One region of the Enterococcus silesiacus genome, then DNA from elsewhere that is predicted to be linked to it. Evidence: a T-box and tRNA genes for the amino acid it is inferred to sense, from the RefSeq annotation. Region 1 holds a T-box; the other regions hold tRNA genes.

Region 1 (5,903 bases):
AGATACCTTTAGGAAAGGCTTAGACAAATTTATTTTTGGTGAAAAATTAGACCTGGCGATTCCAATGAATCCAGCGCAAATTTCTAATGAAGATAAATTTAATTCAGAAATTTTGCTTGCTGATACAGGCTATGGCCAAGGGCAGTTATTGGTAGCGCCAATCCAACAAGCAGCAATGTATACCGTTTTTCAAAATGAGGGTAAACTCGTTTATCCAAAAATCGAGCTAAGCAAAGAAACGAAAACAAAGGAAAATGTTATCAGTTCAAATGCTGCTAATACGATCGTGACAGACCTGCTTGGCAGCGTAGAAGATGAAAGTGGTTATGTGCATAATATGTACAATCCAGATTTTTCATTAGCTGCAAAAACAGGAACTGCCGAAATCAAGGATAAACAAGATACTGTGGGAAAAGAAAATAGTTTCCTTTTAGCGATGGATCGAAGTAATAATAAATTCTCAGCCATGATCATGGTGGAAGATTCTAGAAAAAATGATACAGCAACAAATATCAGTAAACCATTGATCGATTATTTGGAGGCAAATACTAAGTAAAAGTTAAAACTGTGGCAAAGCGCAACGGGCGTTTTTGCCCCTCTTTGTTTTGAATGACTCGTTTTTTTACGAACGAATAAAAATATGCTACAATTAACCAACTACATGATGAAAGAAAGGGATTTTTTGTGCGGATTTTAGCAATTGATACTTCTAATCAAACATTGACAGTCGCTGTTTGTGAAGAGAAGAAAATAATAGGACAATATACAATCACTGTAAAGAGAAATCATAGCTTAACCCTGATGTCAGCCATCACACAATTGGTCAAAGATGTTGGATTAACTCCCAAAGATATTGACCGCATCGTAGTGGCTCAAGGCCCAGGCTCTTATACAGGATTAAGAATAGGAGTCACAACGGCAAAAACACTTGCCTATACCTTAAATAAAGAATTAGTCGGTGTCTCCAGCTTGAAGACACTAGCGGCAAACTGCACTGGTATCTCTGGGCTTATCGTGCCCTTGTTTGATGCTCGAAGAAACAACGTTTATACTGGAGCTTACGAATATAACGAAGGTGTGTTGACTAGCGTTATTGCGGATCAACATATTGCTTTTGAAGAGTGGCTTTTGCAGTTGAAAGAATTTAATCAGGTTTATTTCGTTGGGGAGGATGTCGAAAAATTTCGTTTACAAATCACATCTATCTTGCCGAATGCTAAAATCTGTACCATTGCTCAATGGCAGATTCCAAATGCTGCAGTGCTTGCAGAGCTTGGCCGGGTGAGTGAACCAGTAAACGATATCCATCAGTTTTTGCCTAATTATTTAAAACGAGTAGAAGCAGAAGAAAACTGGCTGAAAGATCATACACCTGAGGTAGAAAATTATGTTGAAAAAATTTAATCTTTTTCATAGTATTCTAGGTCTCTTCTTTAAAAATCGTCCGTATGATGAGCAAACTGTTATGCTTGCTGGTCAGGAATATTTTGTACGGGCAATTAAGTTGGATGATATCAAAGACTTACTTTCAATCGAACGCGAGGTCTACGCAGGAGAACTCCCTTGGACTAAGACAGCCTTTTTAGTCGAGCTTCAATCTGCTGAACCACATTTGTATTTACTGATTCAAAAAGACGGACAAACGATTGGATTTATTGGCTGTCGCATATTTGGTCAAGATGCCCACATTACCAATGTTGCTGTTTTGACTAAGTATCAAGGGAAAGGGCTGGGGAGTTTTTTGATTAGAGAAGTTCAGCGATTTGCTAAACTCAATCAGTGTGAGATGATTTCTTTAGAAGTTAGAATCAGTAACAAAAATGCACAGCGTGTCTATCGACAACTTGGCTTTGTATCTAATACGATCAAGCCTGATTATTATACGGAAAATAAAGAAGATGCGCTAGAGATGATTTTATATTTAAAAGAAGAGTGAAGCGATGTATTATTCAAAAGAAAATTTACCAGCAGAACAACCTGCGGAAAATCTTTGGTCGGTCAGTGAACAATCTTATAATCATGGCTCACCTTGGTCGCAAAAGCAATTTAGTATTGACCTAGCGCAAAAAACGAGTGATTATCTTGTCTTGATTCAAGAAAATCAATGGATCGGTTTTGTCAGCTATCATTTGGTTTTAGATGAAGTCGAAATTACCCACGTTGTGATTCATAAAGAATTTCAACAAAAAGGATATGGCGGTCAATTGTTCGATCACTTGCTCCAACGATTTGTCGAGCAAGAAGTTTGTCAAGTCTTTTTAGAAGTGCGTGAGTCTAATTTAAAGGCACAAAAACTATATGAAAAAAAAGGATTCAAAACAATCAATCATCGGAAAAATTATTACAGTCATCCTAAAGAAGACGGGATCGTTATGTGTTTAACAGTTAAGGAAGTGAATCAATGACTTTTTTTAATAAAGAAAGAAAATTACTATTGGCTATTGAAAGTAGTTGTGACGAAACAAGCGTTGCAGTGATTGAAGATGGCGCTAAAATTTTATCCAATATCGTGGCTTCTCAAGTGAAAAGTCATAAACGTTTTGGCGGCGTCGTACCAGAAGTTGCTAGTCGTCATCATGTGGAAGAAATCACGTTATGTATTGAAGATGCTTTAGTTGAAGCTGGTGTAGAACCCAGTGATTTGAGTGGCGTTGGGGTTACGTATGGACCTGGTTTGGTCGGTGCTTTATTGATCGGAATTTCTGCCGCCAAAGCATTTGCTTGGGCGCATGATTTGCCTTTGATTCCAGTCAATCATATGGCTGGACACATTTATGCGGCGCACTTTGTGAAACCTCTGCAGTTTCCATTGATGGCCTTATTAGTCAGCGGTGGTCATACGGAATTAGTTTACATGAAAGAAACAGGTTCATTTGAAATCATCGGTGAAACGAGAGATGATGCAGCAGGTGAAGCGTATGATAAAGTCGGTAGGGTTTTAGGCTTAACTTATCCAAGCGGCAAAGAAATCGATGAGCTAGCGCATCTTGGACAAGACACGTATCATTTTCCTCGGGCAATGATCAAAGAAGACAATTATGATTTTAGTTTTAGTGGCTTGAAAAGTTCGTTTATCAATACGGTTCATAATGCTGAACAGCGTGATGAAGAGTTGATAGTAAACGATTTGGCTGCAAGTTTTCAAGCGAGTGTGATTGATGTTTTAGTTGATAAAACGATTCGGGCTTGTAAAGAATATCCAGTCAAACAATTAGTGATGGCAGGTGGTGTTGCAGCCAATATGGGCTTGCGTGATCGGTTGGGCAAAGAAGTGACCGAAAAACTCCCAGGAGTCAGGTTTATTGTTCCGCCGCTTAGACTATGCGGAGATAACGCAGCAATGATCGGAGCCGCAGCATTTGTTGAAGCTGAAAAAGGACATTTTGCAGATTATCACTTAAACGCGGAGCCTGGTTTATCCTTTATGACGATCTAAACGTAAAAATCAATAGACAAGACTAGGCATAAAGAAAAATATTTGCTATAATGAATCCAGTTTAATAATGATTCATAGAAAAAGAAAGTACTTCATTACCTATTATCTAAGCGATTTCGGGCAGGTGAAAGCCGAAAATAATCAAATGAAGGAAGCGCACTTTGGAGAATCTGCCTAAGCAGACGGCAATCTACCGTTAACAGATTAAGTGGGTTCGTCTTGATAAAAGTGCGAACAATTAGAGTGGTACCGCGGGAAAATCTCGTCTCTGGTGTTTTTTAACACTAGGGACTTTTTGCTGTTCATCACTGCGACTGGCTTCGTCTGAGCAGATGATGAACAGTACTTGGCGACCAACGGGAGAGAAGTTTCAATACTAGTGAATCACCAATCGCCTTAGGCTAACAAATCAATAGTACACTTTCTCAACAACAAGCTAAAAGCCAATGAATAATTATCGACTAACAAGTTCCTATTAAACAATAACACTCAACCATTAGGAGGATATCTATGAACAACAAAGAAATCGTAGCAAAAGCCATTTTCGAAGTGGTAAAAGAGGACCTATCTTTAGAAACCGTTACACAATTATTGGAAAATCCTAAATCTGTCGATCACGGCGATGTAGCTTTTCCAGCCTTCTCATTAGCTAAAGTATACCGTAAAGCGCCACAGCAAATCGCCGCTGATTTAGCTGAAAAAATCGCTGGAACTGACTTTGAAAAAATCGAAGTAGTTGGGCCTTACTTGAACTTTTTCATGAATAAAAAAATGGTCAGTCAAGCAGTGATTGGTCAAATTGCTAAAGAAAAAGGGCATTATGGCGATAGCTCCATTGGCGGAAAAGGCAATGTCCCAATCGATATGTCTTCACCTAATATTGCAAAACCAATTTCAATGGGGCATCTACGTTCAACGGTAATTGGGAATTCTATTGCTTTTATCCTTGAAAAAATTGGTTACACACCGATCCGCATCAACCATTTAGGTGATTGGGGCACACAGTTTGGTAAATTGATTGTGGGCTATAAAAAATGGGGTTCAGAAGAAGCCGTTAAAACGGCACCAATTACTGAATTATTACGTTTATACGTACAATTTCATGAAGAAGCCGAAACACAACCTGAATTGGAAGAAGAAGCTCGTGCTTGGTTTAAAAAACTAGAAGAAGGCGACGTAGAAGCAACTGAATTATGGCAATGGTTCCGTACAGAATCATTAAAAGAATTCGATAAAATCTATTCCATGTTGGAAGTTTCATTTGATTCATACAATGGAGAAGCGTTCTACAACGATAAAATGGATGAAATCGTAACAATGCTAGAAGAAAAACATTTACTGCAAGAAAATCAAGGGGCTGAAATCGTCGATTTATCTGCATATGAGCTAAATCCTGCCTTGATCAAAAAATCAGATGGTGCCACTCTTTATATCACACGTGATTTAGCGGCTGCTGTTTATCGTAAACGTAACTATGATTTCGCAAAATCAATCTATGTTGTCGGTAATGAACAAAGTAACCACTTCAAACAATTAAAAGCTGTTTTAAATGAACTTGGATTTGATTGGTCGAAAGACATGCACCATGTTCCGTTTGGTTTGATCACACAAGGTGGTAAAAAACTATCGACACGTAAAGGAAAAATTGTTTTACTTGAAGAGGTACTGAATGAAGCCGTTGAATTAGCTAATAATCAAATTATGGAAAAAAATCCTGATTTACCAGATCGTGAAGAAGTCGCAAGACAAGTTGGGATCGGCTCTGTTATTTTCCATGATCTTAAAAATGATCGGTTGAATAATTTTGATTTCGTGTTGGAAGAAGTTGTGCGTTTTGAAGGAGAGACAGGCCCGTATGTTCAATATACGCACGCTCGTGCGATGAGTATTTTAAGAAAAGCAAACTTTACCATCGATGAAACAAAAGAGTATGCGCTAGATGATAAAGAAAGTTGGGAAGTCGTTAAATTATTACAAAAATTCCCAGATATTGTCTTGCAAGCAGCAGAAAAATATGAGCCTTCTGTGATTGCAAAACATGCGATCCAAGTTGCCCAAGCCTTCAATAAATACTATGCTCATGTTAAGATCTTAGCAGAAGATGAGCAAAAAGAATCACGTTTAGCTTTAGTTTATGCAATGGCAACAATTATTAAAGAAGATTTACGTCTGTTAGGTTTACATGCACCAAATGAAATGTAATGAAGAAATTTGAAGTTGATCTGGAAAATGCCTGATTTTTAGACAGTGACGTGATTTTCGCAACTCGTTTTTACTTCGACGATTTATTCAAATGGTGGAGCTGGGCCTGAAATGATGAACCTATATTTGAAGGGAAAAATATGGCAGTCCAGTCATTCAATTTTAAAGGATCAGACAAAACGACTTGTACGTTTTGTCTGATCCTCTTTTGATCAATTCCATTATTGGGCTTGATTTAGCCAAGTTTGTTGCATCTGGTCTAAAA
Region 2 (5,903 bases), on a different contig from region 1:
GGTTATGCTACACAAATAATAGCTCGTTTATTAAACCTGATAAAACAATCAGAACGACTCTCTCAAGCCACCACTTACGCCATAATCGATCCTAAAAATGGTGCATCAAAACATCTATTAGAAAAGAATCACTTTGTCTCTGTCTGGCAAGGTATCGAAGCTGGCTTACTTTCTGAGCATTTGATTTGGCAACCTTGATCTATTATTCCCAAAAACGTCTAACCCTTTGAGCAACCCTCAAGAGTTAGACGCTTTTTTTCAATCATCATATCGTTTTCGTTTAGACGAAGCTGGTATTCCCAATGCCTCCCGATATTTTGTAACGGTACGACGGGAAATTTCAATTTCTTGTTCTTTTAACAAATCTACTAGTTTCTGATCGGAGAGTGGTTTGGCTTTATTTTCGTTATCTACTAATGCTTGTAATTGTTTTTTGATACTGCTAGTTGAAGTTTCTTCTCCTGTATTATCATTCGATAAACCATGAGAGAAAAATGAACGTAGCTCAAAAACACCAAATTCCGTTTCTAAATATTTACCATTCACTGTTCGACTAACTGTAGATTCATGAATATTCAGCGTTTCCGCAATTTCTTTTAACGTCATTGGTTTTAACGGACGATCTTCTTTGAAAAAAAATTCTTGCTGACGTTGGACAATTTCTGTACCGACTCTTAAAATCGTATCGCCACGTTGAATAATCGTTTTTTCCAGCCATTCGAACTCATTTTTCTTTTCCTTGATGTAGTCCTGCACTTCTTTGTCATCCGTTGCTTCCATCCGTTCAAAATAAGCTTGTTGGAACTGAATAGTCGGGGTGCCAGTTTTATTGGAACGAACCGTTAGCTGCTTGTCTTTGATGCGTAGTGTTAAATCTGGGCGGATATATAACCCAGAAGTGGATTCAAAAATACTACCTGGCGCTGGTGTTAACGTTTGAATGTAATCAAAAATCGTTTGGATCTCCGATAATGCGACATCAAACTTTTTAGCGATCATTCCCCATTTACGATTAGCTAAATGATCGAATTCTTCTTCTATGACAATATAAGCTAACTCTGGTGCTGTTTCATCTCGCTCAATTTGCAGCAATAAACACTCATGCAAGTCTCTTGCCCCAACTCCTGCTGGATCTAATTGCTGAATCAACGTCAAAGCATCGAGCATTTCGATTGCTGTTGCTCCAGTTTTTAGCGTTGCCTCCTCTAAGTCGATCATCAAGTAGCCGTTTAAATCAATATATTCAACCAAAAATAATACTAGAGTACGCAGATAAGTATCCCGATAATTCAAATGAATTTGATCGATCAAATATTCAAAAAGCGAAGTATGCTCATCAGGAATTTGATTCAAATAATTATTTTCTTCATTCGTATATGTTCGACTACCGGAACTTGGAAAATCACCATAGTTTGTTTCTGTGTGAATATCGATCAATGGATTTTCTAGCGATTTAGCTTCTATGTATGCGAAAAGTTCTTCTGAATTGTACTGTAAAATCTGAATCGACTGCTGTAATTGCTGGGTCATTGCAAGTTTTTGGACTTGTTTTTGTTGTTGTGATAAATGTTGTTCAAATTTCATTATTTTGGTCCTCCCCCTTGTAATTTATCGAAATATCAGCTAAACTAGTAAACGTGCTTGCGCCCTTAGTGTAGTGGATATCACGTAAGATTCCGGTTCTTGAGACGGGGGTTCGATTCCCTCAGGGCGCGTTTTATAATTAGTACCCCCTTAACACTAAAGAGGGTATTTTTTTTATTCAAATTAAAACTTTTTTCCTCCCCTATTGTATCATAAAAAATGCCCTTATGTTTTTCAATTTCCAGCTGCTGATTATTTATCAGTCAATTAGTTCTTGCTCTTATGCATTCTTGATCATTTTTTAAAAAAGAAAAAGTCTAGGTTTTTATCCCTAGACTAATCTTCTAATTTATAATTAAATTTCTTATTAAAACTTTAAATCTAGTCAAAACATGTAAAAACTACTCAATTGCTTCTAAAAGTATGATCGGTGTGTTGTACATCACAACTCTAGAGTCTTCCGTATATATCTTTTTTATGACCCCTCTTTCCTCCATAACGATATCATAACAAACAGACAGACTTTCTATTGTAAATAACAGATTGCCTTTTTCTTGTATACTATTTATTTTTACCTCATCATTTATGGCTATTTTTCCTACTAAATTGGAGAGAATTAGTCTATGTCCATATAAAAACAACCTAACATAGCTAATTGCAAATTCATTTTCTTTATTTATTCGTTGTTCAACTTCATTTTTAATATTCTTGAAAAAATATTCTTTTTTCATTTTTACTCCTTTGTATCACTCTAAAAAATTGAATTGCTCTACTAAACTTTCCTCTAGGAAATACTGGTTGAATTTCTCTTGTCTTAGGTTTATCTTGCTTAACAGAACAATTGTTTTGAAGTGTGAATAAAATGAAATAAGAGCCAATATACATAACTAGTTGACTAAAATAAAAAAATTTATGCTCTCTAGACAATATATTCTATCTATTTTAATTCAGTTTATAATCTCTTTTAGTTTTAAAAATTGCAAGAACATAAAAGAGAACAATTAATAGACCAATATAAACCGTATTTGGGATTACTGTTGATAAGTCCTTCCCTATTTCGATATCTTTGAATAACAATATAAATCTCTTTTGAGGCATAACCTGAATTATTTTTTCTAACCAAAGATTACCTCCTTCGAATGAAAAGAAACTACCTGACAACATAGTTGTAATAATAATGAGTAGTGATCCAAACATGTTGGCTTTGTCACCCTCTTTGAAAATAGCTGCAATCAACAAAGAAAAACTTGTAGCAAATAGACAAACAAATAGTAACAGTAGGCTTAATTGCCAATAAGACATCCCAAACTCTTTTTGAAAGACTACATTCACACCAAAGATAAAGCACAATGTAGGGAGAAAAATTAAAAGAAAAGCAAATAATGAATGACCTATAAGTATTCGAACAAAGGAAATTGGCGCAGTAACAATACGCTCCAATAGATGTTTTTCTTTTTCTTCACTAAATAACATCATATTTGTTAAGCTAGCCATCATTAAAAACATCAGTAAGTAGCTGAGAAGTGTGACACCTAAACTATCTTTTGTATTACTTGATAGATCAGTTGAATTTATTGAATCTTCTAGCACATCAGTAAGTTGGGACTTGAAATTTTCACCTTTGATGGTCTCAATAGTATATCCTTTTAGCCCATCAGTAGAAACAATTGCATCATAACTACCTTTTACAAGTTCAGATTTCAATGGCTTTTGATCTACGTAAATTATATTTAACTGTTTTGATTGAATTGTCACTTCATTTTTTTCACCAACAACCGCAACTGTTGCTACAACTGCTGTCCGATTTGATAAAACAAAAGAAAGGATAATAACAGCTAGAATAAGCACAAACATAATTCCGATCCTAGCTATACTATTTTTAGTACGTAACCAGTCATTTTTAATTATACTTATCATAAATAATCCTCCCCTTTGAATAAGTAACCACAAAAAATAATACTAATTAGAGATAGTATCACTAGAATAATCAAACTAGGCAGAAATGCTTTCGTATGATCATCATAAATCAGTTGAAAAATTGTATCGGTTACTCTGGTCAGTGGAAGTATCTCACTAAATTTTTGGATTTGTTTGCTAATACTGGATAAAGGGAAAAACAAGCCTGAAGCAATGGCAATCAACGCACTAATCAAACTGATTAGTTGGTTTGCTACTCCTTCATCCTTAAAAATACAGCATACGAGCACCCCTAAACAGCAACAAAAGAAGTTCAACACTAAAAATAAAACCCATACTTGAATAGCTGCTACACCCATACCATAATTTGCGCCAAACAAAATAGAGAGAATCACTCCAGTTAGAGTGTAACAAACAGTAGTAAAAATAAAAGTTCCCATAATTTTGGCCAATGGAATAAATAATGATGGTACTGGCGAATAAATAATTCGCATATTTGGATTTTTAACACGTTCCTCTAAAAAGCAATTTGCAGAAAATGTTGCAGAATTCAATACACTGAAAATCATCATTGTTACGCCATAATAATCATAACTACTAAATTCCCCACCATACATTCCTTCAGTTAACAATCCTAAAATAACAGTAAGAGAAAATGGAAATGCAAATCCCATAATAAGCCATGATGGATTAATAAATAAACTAATTGTATCTTGTTGGAGTATTTTGAAAAAACGATACATTTGCTCCCCTCCTTATTCTCTTAAATAACGCCCAGTTAAATCAAGAAATACACTTTCCAAATTCCCAGTTTGTAACGAAATATTCATAATTATTTGATTTTGTTTTGTCAGACAAGTAATTATTTTATCCAAAATTTCTGCATCTCGCTTAACAAATATTTCCATGCGGTTATCATTTAAAATAACATTATCAACGCCGTCAATATCATAAAATAATTCTAATGAAAGTTCTCCGACTTTGTCTAAATCGATCATAATTTTTTTATTACCAGACAGCCGTTTCAGCTCTTCATTTGTCCCTGTAGCGATAATCTCACCATGGTCCATTATAATAATTCGAGTAGATATTTCTTCAACCTCCTCCATATAATGGGTTGTATAAAGAATAGTCATTCCATTCTCTCTCATTTTCCTTATTGACTCTAAAATATGATTTCTAGATTGCGGGTCAATTCCTACTGTTGGCTCATCCATGATTAATAGGTTAGGACGATGAGCAATTGCACAAGCAATATTTAATCTTCTTTTCATTCCTCCTGAAAAAGTATGTACTTTTTCTTTTCTTTTACTCACTAACCCAACAGACTCTAAGGAAAAATCAATACCTGCTTGCAGGCTATCACCTTTTAATCCATATAAAGACGCGAAAAACTTTACATTTTGTTCTGCAGTTAGATCTTCGTACAAAGCTAGATCTTGAGGAACAACTCCTAACTGTTTTTTGAAATTTTTTAAATCTTTGTAGATAGATTCGCCTTTATAAAGAATTTCACCTTTATCTAAATTAAGTGTACCGCAAATAATATTAATGGTTGTACTTTTGGCAGCACCATTCGGACCTAAGAAACATAAAATTTCCTGTTTATCGATTTCAAAAGATATACCCTGAACAACTTTTTTATCCCCATAACTTTTCTCTAAACCTTTCACACATAACAGTGTCTCCATTTAATCAATTCCTTTCCAACTATACTTATTTCCTCAATTCAATTTTATTAAAGCCCTTAAATAGATAAATTATGAAAGTTCAGACTCACTAAATGATTCATTCATCTCTGCTTCGACTGCCTGATCTCTAATAACATCTGCATTCTTACTTAGCAAGTTTATTTTAGAACTTTTAGAGAAATATACTCCTGTGCAACTTAATAAGATACCGGTGATGAAAAATAAGAACCCGATCCCTCTACTATTCCCTACCCCAAATATTTTTCCAAGAGATGGTGCTAAAATTCCGTTTGTAGCAAATATTGGTATAAATAAATAATCAGCAAGAGGGCCCGAAATAGCATAAGAAATTACAAAACCAAATTGAGAAACTAAACCAGTTATCCCCCAAACTCTGCCTTGAAAGGCTTCATCCACATTACTTCGTAATAATACATCAGCACTCATGTTGATAAATGGAAGAAAGGAGAAAAAACAAAATGCTGCCAACCCCAAGAAAACGATTGGAAAGTTCACTCCTAACAAGGAGATAGCTAAACCGGAAAATAGCAATGCCTTTCCCAGAGTCTGTTGCAACTGCCATTTACGTTTAGTTAGTCCGATAGCCAAACTACTAACCAACATTCCAACTGCCGCAAACGATTCAAATGTCCCTACTTGAGCAACATTAAGGCTAGAAAGTAGCAGCGGTTTGATCAAAGTTTGAAGAAA
Region 3 (5,903 bases), on a different contig from region 1:
GAATCAGTGCAGATGAGAGTTTACCAGATAGGTAAGGATCCTCTGAAAAATATTCGAAGTTACGCCCTGATAATGGATCCCGTTTGATATTCATACCAGGTCCTAAAACGACACTAATAGATTCGGCTGCTGCTTCTGTACCAAGCGCTACTCCCATTTCACGAATAAGATCAACATCCCAGCTATTTGCGATAGTCGCTGCAGTAGGGAAACATGTTGCTGGAATACTTCCATTAATCCCTAAGTGATCAGCATCACCAATTTGCTTACGCAGCCCATGGGGACCATCTGTGAGCATAATCGCTGGGATGCCATATTGTGGCAAACTCTGTGAATACCAAAAATTTTCTCCTGACATAAGGGATGCTTTTTCCTCAAGTGTCATTTTTCCAACAAGTGTACGATAATCAATTTCATATGTCATGATACAATATCCTCCTCAACCTGAATCTTGAAATAGTTAAGTTCAAGATATAAGAGTATTATAGAGTGATTTGAATACCCTGTCATTGTCTTAGAAAGTTAAAAAAAAAGACTATCTAGCTTTTTAAGCACTAAATAGTCTTTTCACGATACTCTTTTGGTGTAACACCCGTCATTGATTTAAATAATTCATAAAAATAAGTCATGTTTGTATAGCCGACTTTCTGGGCAATTTCCATGATCGGCTCATCCGTTTTCCGTAACATTTCCTTAGCTTTTTCGATGCGAACCTCCTGTAATAGATCCGTATAAGTTTTTCCAGAAACTTCCTTAATTATGCGATTAAAATAGGATTTAGAAAATTTCAAATAATCAGCCAAATCAGTCAAACTAGCAGAACCATAGTAATGATCTAAATATTGAGTTACCTCATGAAATATTAGGAGTTTATGGTTTCTTCCCGAGTCTTTGACTATCGTTGGCGTTTCTTTTGAGAACCTGTCCAGTATACGAAGGCCAGCAATTCGAACCAGGTCAGCATATCCTATAGTACGTATTGTTAGCTCATCACGCATGAGTTCTGTGTAGTGTCTCAAAAATTGTCCGCCATCTTTAGTATCGATAAACCACGCTTCACTATCCTTATTATGCACTTGGAAAGTCTGATTGATAAAATGACGAAACTTCGTGTTTTGTATAGCCTGAAGTGTATTATCATGAAAGAAATTTTCGTTAAAGCCAATAATATACAACTCTAGAGGTTCCAATGAAATGACATCACTATGATTTGTATTTGAATTAATAAACAAGGCAGAACCAGTATTCAGCGTATAAAAATCTTTTTGAACCTTAATGCGTAATGATCCCTTAGTTACAAAGTAAAGTTCTAAGTGTTTATTACGGTGATACGGACTTAATATTTCGTCGTATTCGGGAAGAAATCCGTTATGATTGAGGCGTGTTTTCAAAGATTCTATCGTCGAACTATCAAAATTAAATTGTTCAGGTTCTAAGTAGACAAACTGTGTTTCACTATGAAGGGTATGATGTTGTACAGTCCATTTTGTAACGTAGAGCAGATCATCAAAATACATTTGTCCCAAACGATTATACTTAAGATTTGACTTGTTAGGATACCCACGGATATTATCCTTTATTTCCATAACATACCTCTTTTATTTTTTCTACAAACTATAACATATCCTTGTGAATAATCCTTGCTGAATTGATTGCTTAACTTGTACAACAAGCACTTGGTGGGATAGATAGACAAAAAGTGTCTACAAAGATTTAACACTATTTGATTGAATGGTACTATATAGGAACATGTATAAAAAACTGAAAACCGTTATTACAAAGGCTTCCAGCGGACTTTCTATGACGTCCCAGACAGGAATCGAACCTGCGACGTTTCGCTTAGGAGGCGAACCCTCTATCCTACTGAGGTACTGGGACAAAATAAAATTTAATACTCCCCTCCGACTGATTAAAAACCAGATGTGTCCTTTCTTTGGAGGCGATTGCTCTATCCTACTGAGCTACGAGAACATTTACCTACTTATTTTAAAAGTCTTTTCAGTCAGTGTCAATGAAAAATAAAAAGAAAGCAATCCTGACCTAAAAATCAAGACTGCTTTCCCAATAGTTTCTATTTTTTAACGTTCTTTTTGCCTTTCAGCATTTTGACCAAATAAAGCCCACCGACAACAACGGCTAATGTTTTCCCGATTTTACCATTTCTTGCGACTTTTTCTTCTTTTGTTTTACTCATGCTGTTCACTGCCTTTCAATTTTAAACTTTTTATACGTATCTTTATCTTATATTATAAGGACTTCTAGCTAGTTCCGCTAATCATTTGCTTACAGTCTAAAAACTCGCAAAGTCTATCTATCGATGTTAAGGTTGAACCATACCATTCAGGTAAATAAAAAGAAAGTAGAGGTAACAGGTATGACTGATAAACCAAAAGAAAAAGTGTTTGCTGAACGCCAAGATAATTATAAACAGGAAAAAGAAGAAATTTTTAAAGAAGCGTTAAAAGACTATCATGAAGAACCCTCAGGAGAAACAATAGAAGATGACGAAAGTAAGGCATAAATTAAAATAGACGACGTGAGCATTGGAACAACCAACTCACCTCGTCTATTTTTTTAAAAGTAATCTGCTAAAATTGGCTTACCTTTTACTAAGCGCTGATCCAATGATTGAATCAGCTTTTCTGTCCCTGTGATTTTTCCATAAAAATATAATTCACTCCCGGTACGGTACCCCATAAAAAGTTGTGTCAAAACTTGGATCGTGCTGATAATCGCTTCATCTTCTGTCAATGATTCAGGAATTTGGTCGAGCTTTTTGACAGTACTCTGACCCAGTTCAGTTATTTGTAATTCCCAGATTCCTTGGTTCCACGAACCATACTCATCTTCAACTTTAAGATAATACGTTTCTTTATCCCCTTCTGTAAAAGGATATTTACCAAGAAAACTTGCTAGATCAACAATTCTGGCCATCATAAAAGGGGTGATTTTCATTTCTACTAAAGGAGACGACATCAGATAGCTTAGATTTGTGCCATCAAACCCTGTTTCTAAATAAAATTCTCGCGATGACCCACTATGTGAACCAATAAAACGAACGAGCGATTGAAAGGCTTGATTTGTTACATAGCCCCATTCCTTAATAACAAAACGCTCTGCACTAGATTGATAGATCAAATATCCCAGAGGGTTTCCCAACTCATCTTCATAGAGCGCAAATCGATTCTTATCATCCAGACCAAATGCATAACCAAACCACCAATCATCCCGAATCACTGCCCCTCTTTGATTGCTTGATAACTCAGAATAAATATGCTGACAGACACTTTGGGCTTTTTCATAAGTCACTCGTTTCATCTGGCCTGGTGTTGCTTTCATGTTTGGCCAATCTGCTGCCTTAACTGTATAACTAATTTGCTCAAATACTTGCTCAAAACCATATTTTCGATAAAAAGAATATGAAAACGGCGCTAAGTAAGCAAGTTCAACCTTGTTTTCAGCTAATTCCGTTAACAGCTGTTTCATAATCATTGAAATACCACCTTGTCCTCGATATTCAGGATAAGACGAAACACAACCAATGCCAGCCATTTGATAACTCGTTTCGTGGAAGGCTACTTTAAATGGCGTAGAAATAATTTGGCTTGTTAAGGTATTTCCTAAAAAATACCCATAATTCAACGAATGAGCAACCATGGTCTTGAAACGTAATTTTCGTTCTTCCGTTGGCTCAGCATTAAAAGCATATGCTGCTAAATCAAATATCTCATCAATTTTTTCTTCACCCATAAGACGTACTTCTTTTTCCACTGTGACCACCCTAACTAAAATAACGATTTACTTTTCATTGTACTCCAATGAAGAGCGATGTCCAGAAAAAAGTGAACTCTGTCAATGGACAAAAAAGACTAGGATCTGACTACCAACGTCAGATCCTAGTCTCATCATCTGATGTTCATTTACACTAAATAAGGCTAAAAAGATTGTCCTCTTATTCTTCTGGCTCACCTAGATTTGGATCCATTTTATTTGCTGCAATAACAAACGGTGCCCAAATCATAAATGCCACAGCCAAATTGACGATCGTTAAAACAATTGCTCGCCAATCACCTGCTGTTGCTAAGAACCCACTAATAATCGTTGGCATTACCCAAATCACATTTACAACAACAGGATTCACTAATCCAGCCATTGTTGCAAAATAAGCGATCGTAGCTGTTGCTATCGGTGCTAAGATGAATGGGATCAGCATAATCGGATTCAATACAACTGGCATCCCAAACATGACTGGTTCATTAATATTGAATAGTCCTGGTCCTATGCCAAGTTTGCCGACCGTTTTATAATCCGCCCGTTTAGATAAAAGCAGGATTGAGATAATCAAGACCAGTGTCACACCCGCTCCACCAGGCCAAACGAACGCTTCAAAGGAACCCGCAACCCATTTATAAGGGATTTCTTGTCCTTGTTGGTAAGCATTAGTATTATCAACCATCGCAACACCATAAATCGATTGTAAAACCGGTGACATAATGTTCGTTCCATGAAGTCCGAAGAACCATAAAACATGCACTAACAACACAATTAAAAGAACAGCTCCGTAGCCCTGAGACAAACCGAGCAATGGCGTTTGAATCGATTCAGAGATCCAGTCGATCAATAATTTTCCTGTTAATTGTTCAAATACATGATAAATCAATCCTGAAACATATAAAGCTGTTACCCCTGGAATAATTGCAGCAAATGCTTTGGAAACTGCTGGTGGAACAGAATCTGGCATTTTAATGACAATATTTTTCTTAATCAATTTAGCAAATATAATAACAGAAATAAACCCAAAAATCATTGCTGTAAATAAACCTGTACCACCCATGTATTTACTAAATGGGAAATAACCCCAAGCAGCTGCATCAACAGCTGAAACACCATCAATCGTATTGACAGTCGCACCTGCATCTGTAAACAGTTGAGCAATATTTTTTGGCAATTTTTCAGCCAAAGTAACAGTTGCTGTTGCACTTTGTGGTAAACCAATAAAAAATGCCGCTAATGATACCAACATACCCGATAACGCATCAACATCATAAGCTCTTGCAACGTTGTAACCTAGCGATGCGGCAAAAACAACAGCCATGATTGCTAAAGTACCCGTCCAAACCAAGCCATTTATCGCAATCACTGGTGTAAAGAAACTAGTAATTCCATTCCCTTCACCTAAATACGTGTTAGGAAAATCACGCATAAACGCATTTAGCAACACCGCAATAGCTCCTGCCATCGTAACTGGCATCATTCCGATAAACGCATCTCTAAGTGCAACTAAATGCTTTTGTGCTCCAATCTTCGCAGCTACAGGTAAAATATACCTTTCCATCCACGCAGTTAATCCATTCATCTTTTGTCCTCCCAATATTTTATTTATTTAAAAAGCGTTCACCTTTTAAATCAGACTTATACACCAAAACAATAACAACCTGCCTTCTTAAATATTGTATCAATATAATCTTACATTCTTATAATAAGCAATAATCATGCCAAATTGATCTAGACCAAAAACCAGCGACTATAAAGCGCTTTCTTTAACACGCTTAATTACACACAACTTACACTGTGTATTTTGTGTGTAAAAAAGGGCAAAAAAAAAGAGTGCCTCTATGACACTCTCATCAATATGATTCTTCCATCATTTTTAACATTTTAGTAAATTGACGCTTTTTAAAAAACATCAAAATTGTACCAAGTACGGCATCGTTCATTTTCTGTAAAAATCCATATGATTCCATTTTCTCATTATATCGAATCTCACAAGACTTTTCATCTAATGGTTTGATATCATATTGAACCAAGAAGTCATTTTTTGTTGTAGATGTGCGAAAATGGTAAGATGTATTTTCAACAAGTTTTTCTACTTTGATACGTGCTCTGCTATTTTTTGAAAATTC

The links. A T-box is a leader RNA that pairs with one kind of tRNA and senses whether it is charged. The one in region 1 lies ahead of argS (arginine--tRNA ligase), so its partner is inferred to be a tRNA-Arg.
Region 2: it has a tRNA-Arg gene. The T-box ahead of argS (arginine--tRNA ligase) is inferred to sense a tRNA for this amino acid. The anticodon was not compared.
Region 3: it has a tRNA-Arg gene. The T-box ahead of argS (arginine--tRNA ligase) is inferred to sense a tRNA for this amino acid. The anticodon was not compared.

Annotation. Positions count from the first base shown of each region.
Region 1 is NZ_JXLC01000012.1:66,029-71,931, reverse strand. Features, by position in the region: gene pbp4 (penicillin-binding protein PBP4(5)) at 1-556, shown strand, start outside; gene tsaB (tRNA (adenosine(37)-N6)-threonylcarbamoyltransferase complex dimerization subunit type 1 TsaB) at 685-1,404, shown strand; gene rimI (ribosomal protein S18-alanine N-acetyltransferase) at 1,388-1,936, shown strand; gene rimI (ribosomal protein S18-alanine N-acetyltransferase) at 1,941-2,405, shown strand; gene tsaD (tRNA (adenosine(37)-N6)-threonylcarbamoyltransferase complex transferase subunit TsaD) at 2,402-3,436, shown strand; T-box leader at 3,503-3,709, shown strand; gene argS (arginine--tRNA ligase) at 3,947-5,638, shown strand; gene RV15_RS09695 (Gfo/Idh/MocA family protein) at 5,860-5,903, opposite strand, start outside.
Region 2 is NZ_JXLC01000004.1:166,087-171,989, forward strand. Features, by position in the region: gene RV15_RS04375 (GNAT family N-acetyltransferase) at 1-198, shown strand, start outside; gene rpoN (RNA polymerase factor sigma-54) at 259-1,584, opposite strand; tRNA gene RV15_RS04385 (tRNA-Arg) at 1,644-1,715, shown strand; gene RV15_RS04390 (hypothetical protein) at 1,986-2,315, opposite strand; gene RV15_RS04395 (ABC transporter permease) at 2,527-3,501, opposite strand; gene RV15_RS04400 (ABC transporter permease) at 3,498-4,244, opposite strand; gene RV15_RS04405 (ABC transporter ATP-binding protein) at 4,257-5,192, opposite strand; gene RV15_RS04410 (MFS transporter) at 5,262-5,903, opposite strand, start outside.
Region 3 is NZ_JXLC01000023.1:2,616-8,518, reverse strand. Features, by position in the region: gene RV15_RS13975 (glycoside hydrolase family 3 C-terminal domain-containing protein) at 1-424, opposite strand, end outside; gene RV15_RS13970 (AraC family transcriptional regulator) at 555-1,586, opposite strand; tRNA gene RV15_RS13965 (tRNA-Arg) at 1,805-1,878, opposite strand; gene RV15_RS19075 (hypothetical protein) at 2,072-2,194, opposite strand; gene RV15_RS18780 (hypothetical protein) at 2,375-2,521, shown strand; gene RV15_RS13960 (GNAT family N-acetyltransferase) at 2,575-3,771, opposite strand; gene RV15_RS13955 (PTS sugar transporter subunit IIC) at 3,953-5,356, opposite strand; gene RV15_RS13950 (DUF3284 domain-containing protein) at 5,628-5,903, opposite strand, start outside.